2 regions of the Hahella chejuensis KCTC 2396 genome follow, and region 1 is predicted to be linked to the other one. Evidence: predicted binding sites of a transcription regulator. Region 1 holds the regulator's gene; the other holds the start of a gene.

Region 1 (5,141 bases):
CGCCTTTGTCATTAACGCGGTTTATACGACTTACAACAAAGAAGGCGTACTCACCAGTCGCTTACAAAGCCAATTGGCGAAACACTATCCCGATACGGACACCGGCGTATTGACGCGCCCCAACCTGGAAATCTTCCAGCAAGGAGAGAAAAGTTGGCATGTAGAGTCTTTGGAAGGCGAACTGCTCATTAAGCAGGACACCCTGAAGCTGCGCGGAGACGTGGAAGTAAATGGCGCTTCCGACGACGGGGCGCCGATCCTCATGCAAACGCAAGCACTCGACTATAACAACAAGTCACGCTTTATCAGCACCGATCAACCCGTTAAGATAACTTCAAATATCAATCAGTTAACCGCTGTCGGAATGGAGGCGGACATTGATAAAAAGCTTATTGTATTACTTTCTCAGGTAACCGGCGTTTATGCACAACCCAAGTAAACTATTCACAGCGGCGCTGTTGGTGGCCCTGGTTTTCACTCCATTAAGCCACGCTTTAGACCTTCTTAACGGGAGCGACGAACCAGTGCGTATTAAAGCCGGGCGCTGGGAAAGAGATGGTCAAAAGGGCATCGACACCTATATCGGCAATGTCGTCATTACCCAGGGCAAATCCAGCATCGAAGCGGACAAAGTTGTTTTATACACTGACGACAAGGGCATCAGCCGCTTCCAAGCTACGGGTAAGCCCGCTCACTTGGTGCAATTTGACGCAGAAAAACAAACTGAAACCCACGCTTACGCAGAAAGCATGGACTATGATCGCAGCCAGAGTAAAGTCGTTATGCGTAACCATGCGCGCATTCTCCAGGACAATAGTTCAGTAGAAGGCGAAGAAATTATTTATTTCACAGACAAACGCTTAGTCACAGCGAAGGGAGCCTCATCGGGCAATCAAACCGAGCAGGTTGAAATCATCTATCATCCGCCCAAATCTAATAAACAATGAGCACTCTCGCCGCCAGAAACCTGGCCAAGGCTTACAAAAAACGGCCTGTAGTAAAAGATGTCTCCGTTGAAATTCGCAGCGGCGAAATCGTTGGCCTCCTCGGACCTAACGGCGCAGGCAAAACCACCTGCTTCTACATGGTGGTGGGACTGATCCCCAGCGACAAAGGCAGCGTATTTATTGACGATGCCGAAATCACCAGCCTGCCCATGCACGGGAGAGCGCGCAAGGGCATTGGCTATCTACCTCAGGAAGCGTCCGTATTTAGAAAGCTGTCTGTGGAAGACAACATTTACGCCATTCTTGAGACCAGGGCGGATCTGAACCGCAAGGAACGCAAGCAAAAAATGGAGGAGTTGCTCCATGAATTTCACATAACCCACATTCGTAAAAGCCTTGGCATGAGCCTCTCCGGGGGTGAACGCCGCCGCGTGGAAATCGCTCGCGCGCTCGCCACGGAGCCAAAGTTTGTACTACTGGACGAGCCTTTTGCCGGGGTGGACCCTATTTCCGTCAACGACATCAAGCAGATTATCGAACATCTTAAAAAGCGCGGCATCGGCGTCTTAATTACAGACCATAATGTGCGCGAGACCTTGGATATTTGTGAACGCGCCTATATTGTCAGTGAAGGATTTATTATCGCAAGCGGCGCCCCTAGTGATATCCTTGCCAACCCAAAGGTTAGAGAGGTCTATCTGGGTGACCAGTTCAAACTTTAGTTTAACCGGCGGCTTCCATTCAAGATGGACCCCAAGGCTCAAGAGCTTAGGATTAAAGCGCTCAATAACTATGACAAACTCACAAGATCTGTGCCTGAATCGGTGGTAAGCATCAGATGGTTATGAAAACTTCATTGCAGTTAAAGCTGGGTCAACAGCTCACTATGACCCCGCAACTGCAACAAGCAATAAAACTTTTGCAGCTTTCAACACTGGATTTACAGCAAGAGATTCAACAAGCGCTTGAGTCCAATCCCATGCTGGAAGTGTCTGAAGAGGAAGAGTCCCCCAACCACGTTCAGAACGATACGATCAGCGACATGCTCGCCAATAACTCCAGCAAAGAGCGAGCTCAAGAGTCCGGCATGGACGAAGGCGGGTTCGCCGAGGAGGATAACTGGTCCGACTCCATACCGAACGACTTGCCCGTCGACACCGCCTGGGACGATGTCTTTCAAAGCGGGTCAAGCAGCTACAGCGGCGGCGAGGATGACGAATACGATTTCGAGTCCCGCAACAGCAAAGGCGAAACCCTGCAAGATCACCTTCTCTGGCAACTCAATCTTACCCCCATGTCCGACATTGACCGCATGATCGCCGTTGCGATAATCGATGCGGTCAATCCCGACGGCTATCTTTCCCTCACTCCCGATGAAATTCACAGTGGGCTGCAGACTGAGGGCGAAGAAGAAATTGAGTTGGACGAAGTACGCGCAGTGTTAAAGCGCGTTCAGCAGTTTGATCCTGCCGGGGTCGCTACTTGTAACCTGCAGGACTGCCTGCTGAGCCAGCTGAATCAGCTACCCAAAGATACGCCCTGGTTAGGACAGGCCAAACTCGTGGTCAGCCATTACATCAACTTGCTTGGCAATCGCGACTATGCCCAGTTGATGCGCCGCAGTCGCCTGAAGGAAGACGACCTGCGGGAAGTGCTCAAGCTGATTCAAAGCCTGAACCCAAGACCGGGAGAAGGCATTCAGGAAAGTAATACCGAATATGTGGTTCCTGATGTTATCGTCAAAAAAAACAATGGCCGCTGGCTGGTGGAGCTGAACCCGGAAATCGCCCCTAAGATCCGCATCAATCCAGGCTATGCGGGCTTGGTGAGACGTGCGGACAATAGCTCCGACAACACTTACTTACGCGATCAGTTACAGGAAGCGCGCTGGTTTATCAAAAGCTTGCAAAGCCGTAATGAAACTCTGTTGAAAGTTGCGTCACAAATCGTCGAACATCAGCAAGGATTCCTTGAGTACGGCGAAGAGGCGATGAAGCCGCTGGTGCTGCACGATATTGCGGAAGCAGTGGAAATGCATGAATCAACCATTTCCCGGGTGACCACCCAGAAATATATGCACACTCCTCGCGGCGTATTTGAGCTGAAGTACTTTTTCTCCAGCCATGTCAGCACAGACACGGGTGGCGAGTGTTCTTCGACCGCTATTAGAGCTATTATCAAGAAGTTAGTCGCGGCGGAATCACCGAAGAAACCTTTGAGCGACAGCAAGATTGCTGCGCTGCTCGGCGACCAGGGCATCAATGTCGCCCGTCGCACGATCGCAAAGTATCGGGAGGCGCTTTCCATTCCGCCTTCCAATGAACGTAAGCGATTAATTTAAAAGGAGGAATACAGGCATAAGACTTAAATCAAATAGTCACAAAATGGATGTGCTAGTATTTTTCATGGAAGTGCAAAATTCATAATGCACCGTATATTGGCATTAGGAGCAAAGTATGCAAATGAACATCACCGGACATCAAGTCGAGTTAACTGAAGCACTGAAAGACTACGTTAACAACAAGTTCGACAAACTTGAACGACACTTCGACAGTATCAGTAATGTCCAAGTTACGCTCTCCATTCAAAAACAGCGTCAGATTGCGGAAGCAACCATGCACATTAGCGGCGCTGACCTGCATGCCAATGCTGAACACGAAGATATGTACGCGTCCATTGACGCGCTGGTGGACAAATTAGACCGCCAGATCCTCAAACACAAAGAGAAGCACGTTGATCGGATGCACGGCGCATCCGCCAGATAACAGAACATGGCCCAAACCACACTAACTATTGAGTCTATTATCTCGCCCGCCCTCACACGCTGTGGGGTGTCGGGCTCGAGTAAGAAACGCGTTCTCGAATATATCGCCAATCTGATTGCGCAACATTTTCCGTTTTTGGACGAGAACGCCATTTTTACCAACCTGGTATGCCGTGAGAGACTCGGCAGCACCGGTATCGGCCAGGGTATTGCGATCCCCCATTGCCGTCTGGAAAACTGCGATCGCATTATAGGGGCTCTGATTACGCTCAAGGACAAAATCCCTTTTGACGCCATAGACAACGAACCCGTCGACCTTCTGTTCGTTCTGATTGTGCCTCAGGAGGCTACCAGCGAACATTTAGACCTGCTGAGCCAATTGGCCCAGAAGTTCAATGACCGTCGCTTCTGCGAACATCTACGCGACTGTGACAACGACGAAACCCTGTTCAGGAGGGTGCTGGAGAAATAGTCCAGCTTCGATGGAAAGAGGAAGACATGAAGCTGATTATCGTAAGCGGTCGTTCAGGCTCTGGAAAAAGTACGGCGCTCCATGTCCTGGAGGATATGGGCTATTACTGCATCGATAACCTGCCTATCGGTCTCCTCTCGCCTCTCACCCAAGAGGTGCTGGACCAGGGAAAAACCCAAAACCAGCAACTCGCCGTCAGCATAGACGCGCGTAATCTTTATAGGGATTTATCTGATTTCCCGTCTATTTACGCCGCTCTGCAAGCGCATAATATTGATGTGGAAATCATCTATCTTGACGCTAACGACGCCACCTTGATCAAACGTTTTCATGCAACGCGTCGCAAGCACCCGCTGAGCAGCAAAAGCACATCGCTGAAAGAAGCCATCGCCAAAGAGAAGCAGCTATTGGAGCCGATCGCCACATTGGCGAACCTCTATATAGACACCAGCGATCTTTCCATCTACCAGTTACGAGATCAGGTTAAGATCAGGGTTATCGGACATAAAACCCAAGAGCTGGCCCTACTCTTTCAGTCGTTCGGCTTCAAGCATGGGGTACCGTCAGATTCCGACATGGTGTTTGACGTGCGCTGCCTCCCCAATCCTTACTGGGATACCGCGCTGCGCGGCTACAAAGGCACCGATCAGGAAATCATTGAATTCCTGAAGCAGCATCCGGAACCGGAACAGATGCTGCAACATATCATCAGTTTTCTTGAGACCTGGATTCCGCACTTCCAGAACAGCAACCGCACCTATATGACCATCAGCATCGGCTGTACTGGCGGGCAACACCGCTCTGTCTATATCTGCGAGCGCCTGGGAGAGCATTTCAAGAAAAAGTATGATAATGTCCAAGTGCGCCACAAAGAGCTGGCGCAATAAGGTTCTAATAATAAAAAGCCACTGCGGCTTAACAATTAAACCGGCCTGAATCCAACATTCAGGAAACTTCA
Region 2 (5,141 bases), 2.8 Mb from region 1:
ACCCCATTCCAATCAGCATCCACTTCTCAATACCTAAGTGTTGTCTCGCCCGCTCAATGTCCTGAATCAGAACATCTGGGCGGTTATGAGCAGTCTCAGCCAAGGGTGTAGATTTACCACAACCTCTCTGGTCGATCATGATGATGCGGAAGCGCTCAGAATCCAGCAGGCGTCGGCAGAATGGGTCAGAGCCGTATCCAGGCCCGTCATGCACAAACAATACTGGCAGCCCGTCTTTATTGCCGGACTCTTCAATATAAATTGTGTGAAGATTATCTACAGGAAGGAAGTGTTCTTTATGAGGCTTTAGTTCTGGGTATAAGGTGAGCATTCGGCTTTTCCAGCATTGTCCTTTAACTCGAAAGAACTATAGCACTCTGCGGAAAAGCCGAAAACTTTCTAGATCACTTTATCCAACTACTTTTGGATTTCAGTCCTTACTACGGTCAGCGCGCTTACGCTCATGCTCTTTCAGCAACTTCTTGCGAATCCTTATGTTGCTGGGCGTCACCTCAACCAGCTCATCGTCTTCAACAAACTCTAACGCCTGCTCCAAAGAGAAACGAATCGGCGGAGTCAGAAGAATATTTTCGTCCGTACCTGCAGCGCGAATGTTGGTCAGCTGCTTGGCTTTGGTTGGATTAACAACCAAATCGTTATCTCGGCTATGTAAGCCGATAATCATGCCTTCGTAGACTTCGATGTTTGGATCCACGAACAGGCGACCACGATCCTGCAGGTTAAACAGAGCGTATGCTAATACTTTACCCGCTACGTTGGAGATAAGAACGCCATTGTTACGCTCAACGTTCACGCCTTCTTTCACAGGACCATAATGATCGAAGATGTGGGTCAGGATGCCCGTACCTGAAGTCATGGTGAGAAACTGAGAACGGAAGCCGATCAGGCCTCGAGAAGGCACAATAAACTCCAGACGTGTGCGTCCTTTGCCATCTGGAATCATGTTAACCAGCTCACCACGGCGCAGGCCCATTACTTCCATGATCGATCCCTGGTGCTCATCTTCCACGTCGATGATCACCTGCTCGTATGGCTCAACTTTCTGTCCGTCAATTTCTTTCACGATAACTTCTGGACGAGAAACGCCTAACTCAAATCCTTCGCGACGCATGGTTTCGATCAATACGGACAAGTGCAACTCGCCGCGACCGGATACGATAAATTTGTCAGGAGAGTCGCCTTGCTCTACACGCAAAGCTACGTTGTACAGCAGCTCTTTCTCCAGACGCTCCTTGATATTTCTACTGGTGACGTACTTGCCTTCTTTACCAGCGAATGGGGAGTCGTTGACCTGGAATGTCATGCTGACAGTTGGCTCGTCCACGATCAACGCCGGCAGTGCTTCCGGGCGCTCAGGGCTACATAACGTATCGGAGATATTCAGCTCATCCAGCCCCGTAACACAGATAATGTCCCCAGCTTCCGCTTCAGGCACGTCCACACGCTGCAGGCCGTGATAGCCCATTACCGTCAATACGCGTCCATTACGCTTGCCTCCATCGCGATCAACCACGACGACAGGCGTATTGGTTTTTACTTTACCGCGGGAAACGCGTCCTATTCCGATAACGCCAACATAACTGTTGTAATCGAGGGCGCTAATCTGCATTTGGAAAGGGCCATTAACATCGACAGACGGCGCGGGCACCTTCTCAACTACCATTTCAAACAGAGGCGTCATGTCTTGTTGCAACGCATCCGGCTCAAGCCCCGCAATGCCGTTCAATGCTGAAGCGTAAATAACAGGGAAATCCAGCTGTTCTTCTGTAGCGCCCAGGCGATCAAAAAGGTCCATCACTTCACCGACGACCCAATCAGGACGGGCGCCAGGACGATCGACTTTATTGACGACAACGATAGGCTTCAGACCGCGAGCAAACGCCTTTTGAGTTACGAAGCGAGTTTGCGGCATAGGACCGTCAACTGCATCGACGAGCAGGAGAACAGAGTCAACCATAGACAGAACACGTTCAACTTCGCCGCCAAAGTCAGCGTGCCCAGGTGTGTCTACGATATTAATTCGGTAATCATTCCACTTGATGGCGGTATTTTTCGCCAATATAGTAATGCCGCGCTCACGTTCCTGATCATTGGAATCCATAACGCGTTCAGCGTCCATGTCCTTGCGGCCTAAGGTGCCCGACTGCTGAAGGAGTTTGTCGACCAGAGTAGTTTTACCGTGGTCAACGTGGGCAATGATAGCAATATTTCTTAATTTCTCGATCACAAAAAACACCTGCAAAATAAACAGTCATGGGCTGAGGGCGCGACATTATAGCTGACGCCTGAATCTTTTTTATACATCTTTATACACCCTCTCGAAAATTTATCTATCCTTAGCCTGATACCAAAATGGTGCACGACGCCCCAAAATCGCCCAGCGCCCTGTTTTTTGGCACCAACTTGGTGCAAACCAATAACACACACGATAGGACTATCCCGAAGGTGTCTCGCAAACCCTTTTAAAAACAATTTGTTATAAGCCAAAAATCTATTGGCAAATAAATTGCTAATCAGGAAAACCAGAAGCAACTGACCATGAGGCGTGATAGTATTTTTGCGCTCGTTAGACTTCCCGGAACGCTCTCCCCTCCACGGGTCTGTTTCATGGTGGCGAGGATTCACTACTGCAGTGTTTCGGTTTCACCTCAACATAAATAAAATCTTACGGAGTAACTGGAATGTCAGAGAAAACTCTGAATCTTATTAAAGAGCACGAAGTTAAATGGGTTGACATGCGCTTTACCGACACCAAGGGTAAAGAGCAGCACGTGACTATCCCTGCTAGCGAAATCTCTCCGGAATTCTTTCAAGAAGGCAAAATGTTTGACGGTTCCTCCATCGCTGGCTGGAAAGGCATCAACGAGTCAGACATGATTCTGCTGGCGGACGACGAAACTGCGGTTATTGATCCGTTCACAGAAGAGACCACCCTGAACCTGACCTGTAACATTATCGAACCCACCACCATGCAGGGTTACAACCGCGACCCACGCTCTATCGCACAGCGCGCGGAAGAGTACCTGAAGTCCACGGGCATTGCGGACACTGTACTGTTCGGACCAGAGCCTGAGTTCTTCATTTTCGACAGCGTAAAATGGAAGTCCGACATCAACGGCGCCATGTACGAAATCTACTCTGAAGAAGCCGCCTGGGTATCTGGCGACGACTTCGAGAAAAACAACGTTGGTCACCGTCCCGGCGTAAAAGGCGGCTACTTCCCTGTACCTCCGGTCGACTCTCTGCATGACCTGCGCGGCGCGATGTGCGCAGCGATGGAATCCATGGGCTTGACCATCGAAGTACACCACCACGAAGTAGGCACCGCAGGTCAGTGTGAAATCGGCGTTGGCGCCAATACTCTGACCCGCAAAGCGGACGAAGTGCAAATTCTGAAGTACTGCGTACACAACGTAGCGCATGCTTACGGCAAGACCGCAACCTTTATGCCCAAGCCTTTGGTTGGCGATAACGGTTCTGGCATGCACTGTCACCAGTCCCTGTCCAAAGACGGCAAAAACATCTTCTCCGGCGACGGCTATGCAGGTCTTAGCGACATAGCTTTGTACTACATCGGCGGCATCATCAAGCATGCTCGCGTACTGAACGCTTTCACCAACCCTTCCACCAACGCATATAAGCGTCTGGTTCCTGGTTTTGAAGCGCCGGTTATGCTGGCTTACTCCGCACGTAACCGCTCTGCGTCCATCCGTATTCCTTTCGTGACCAACCCGAAAGCGCGCCGGATCGAAGTTCGCTTCCCAGACCCATCCGCCAACCCTTACCTGGCCTTCGCGGCCATGTTGATGGCGGGTCTGGACGGCATCCAGAACAAGATCCACCCTGGCGACGCTATGGACAAGGATCTGTACGATCTGCCGAAAGAAGAAGCCATGAACATCCCAACTGTTTGTAGCTCTCTATCACAAGCTCTGGATTACGCAGAAAAAGACTTCGAGTTCCTGACTAAAGGCGACGTGTTCACTAAGGACATGATCGAAGCTTACATTGAGTTGAAGCGTAAAGAAGTAGAACGTCTGGACATGACCACTCACCCGGTCGAGTTCGAGATGTACTACTCTGTATAATCCGTCGCTCAGTTAACTGCGACAGACTCGAAAACCCCGCACTCTGCGGGGTTTTTTTTGGTTCCGCTTCTGCTACAGTTCAAGTAACTGGTCACTTGGGTTGAAGTTATGAAATCTCGGTTCGCTTATATTCTTATTTTTTCCGCGCTTTTTTCTTCTTACTCGGGCTTGGCCTGCGCTGAAATCTACCGTTGGGTTGACGCACAAGGCAATGTGGAATATTCAGACCAGGAGAGAGAGGGCGCAGAGAAAGTCGAGGTCGGCCCAACCGCAACGATAACCATGCCTAAAATGGCGGATATACCCCCCCGCAGCAGTGACGAACCGGAGTCCGCGCCGTCAAGCTATTACGCGACGCTGAATATAACTTTTCCTACCAATGACAGCGCTTTTCATTCCGGTAATGGCGATCTGACGGTCTTATTCACATCAGACCCCACCCTGTATCCCAATCACAGCTACCGAGTTTCGTTGGACGGAGCCCCTGTTGGAACAACCAAGGACAATTTTCTTGAGCTGAAGGGCATCGACCGAGGAACCCATACCGTTTCTCTGGATGTCATCGACAACTCCGGCGTAATCCAAAGCACAACGCCCGTACAGTTTACGATCCATCGCCCCAGTGTAAAAAACTAACCCAACACAACGCACCAAAAAAGAGCATAATTGAAGCCTAGCGCCTCCACTTTGTGCATGACGCGCCATGATCATGCACATCGCCGCCGACTTACTTTCCGCCCAAGCCCGCTTCTGGAGCGCTTCCTGAGGACGTAGCTCACATTTGGGCTACCCGCCCCACGCCTGTGCAGAGAACCCGGTAATTCGCACCGCTTTACCGCAGTTCTGGTTTGGATATTGCATTCACAATGCAAAAATAGGTCAACATTATGCTACCCATCGTTTTTCAGACTCGCTTACTCGAAAATCTGACCACTTCCGTACTGGTTATTGACCCCCAGCAGCGGATTGCTTTTAGTAATTCATCCGCCGAAGTGTTGCTGGAAACCAGTGAGCAAAGGGCCAACGGGGCCA

The links. Region 1 encodes sigma-54, which starts transcription at its own class of promoters, with help from an activator protein. Its sites were predicted from a motif close to TGGCACNNNNNTTGCTNT; they were not measured.
Region 2: glnA (glutamate--ammonia ligase) is a predicted target of sigma-54. The motif match lies at 2,517-2,534, and genes of this name have one in related genera.

Annotation. Positions count from the first base shown of each region.
Region 1 covers NC_007645.1:5,457,638-5,462,778, forward strand. The annotation lists gene lptC (LPS export ABC transporter periplasmic protein LptC) at 1-439, shown strand, start outside; gene lptA (lipopolysaccharide transport periplasmic protein LptA) at 423-947, shown strand; gene lptB (LPS export ABC transporter ATP-binding protein) at 944-1,669, shown strand; gene HCH_RS23895 (RNA polymerase factor sigma-54) at 1,792-3,288, shown strand; gene hpf (ribosome hibernation-promoting factor, HPF/YfiA family) at 3,404-3,712, shown strand; gene ptsN (PTS IIA-like nitrogen regulatory protein PtsN) at 3,719-4,183, shown strand; gene rapZ (RNase adapter RapZ) at 4,210-5,070, shown strand.
Region 2 covers NC_007645.1:1,036,202-1,041,342, reverse strand. The annotation lists gene HCH_RS04685 (alpha/beta fold hydrolase) at 1-331, opposite strand, end outside; gene typA (translational GTPase TypA) at 431-2,248, opposite strand; gene glnA (glutamate--ammonia ligase) at 2,703-4,109, shown strand; gene HCH_RS04670 (DUF4124 domain-containing protein) at 4,218-4,745, shown strand; gene glnL (nitrogen regulation protein NR(II)) at 4,997-5,141, shown strand, end outside.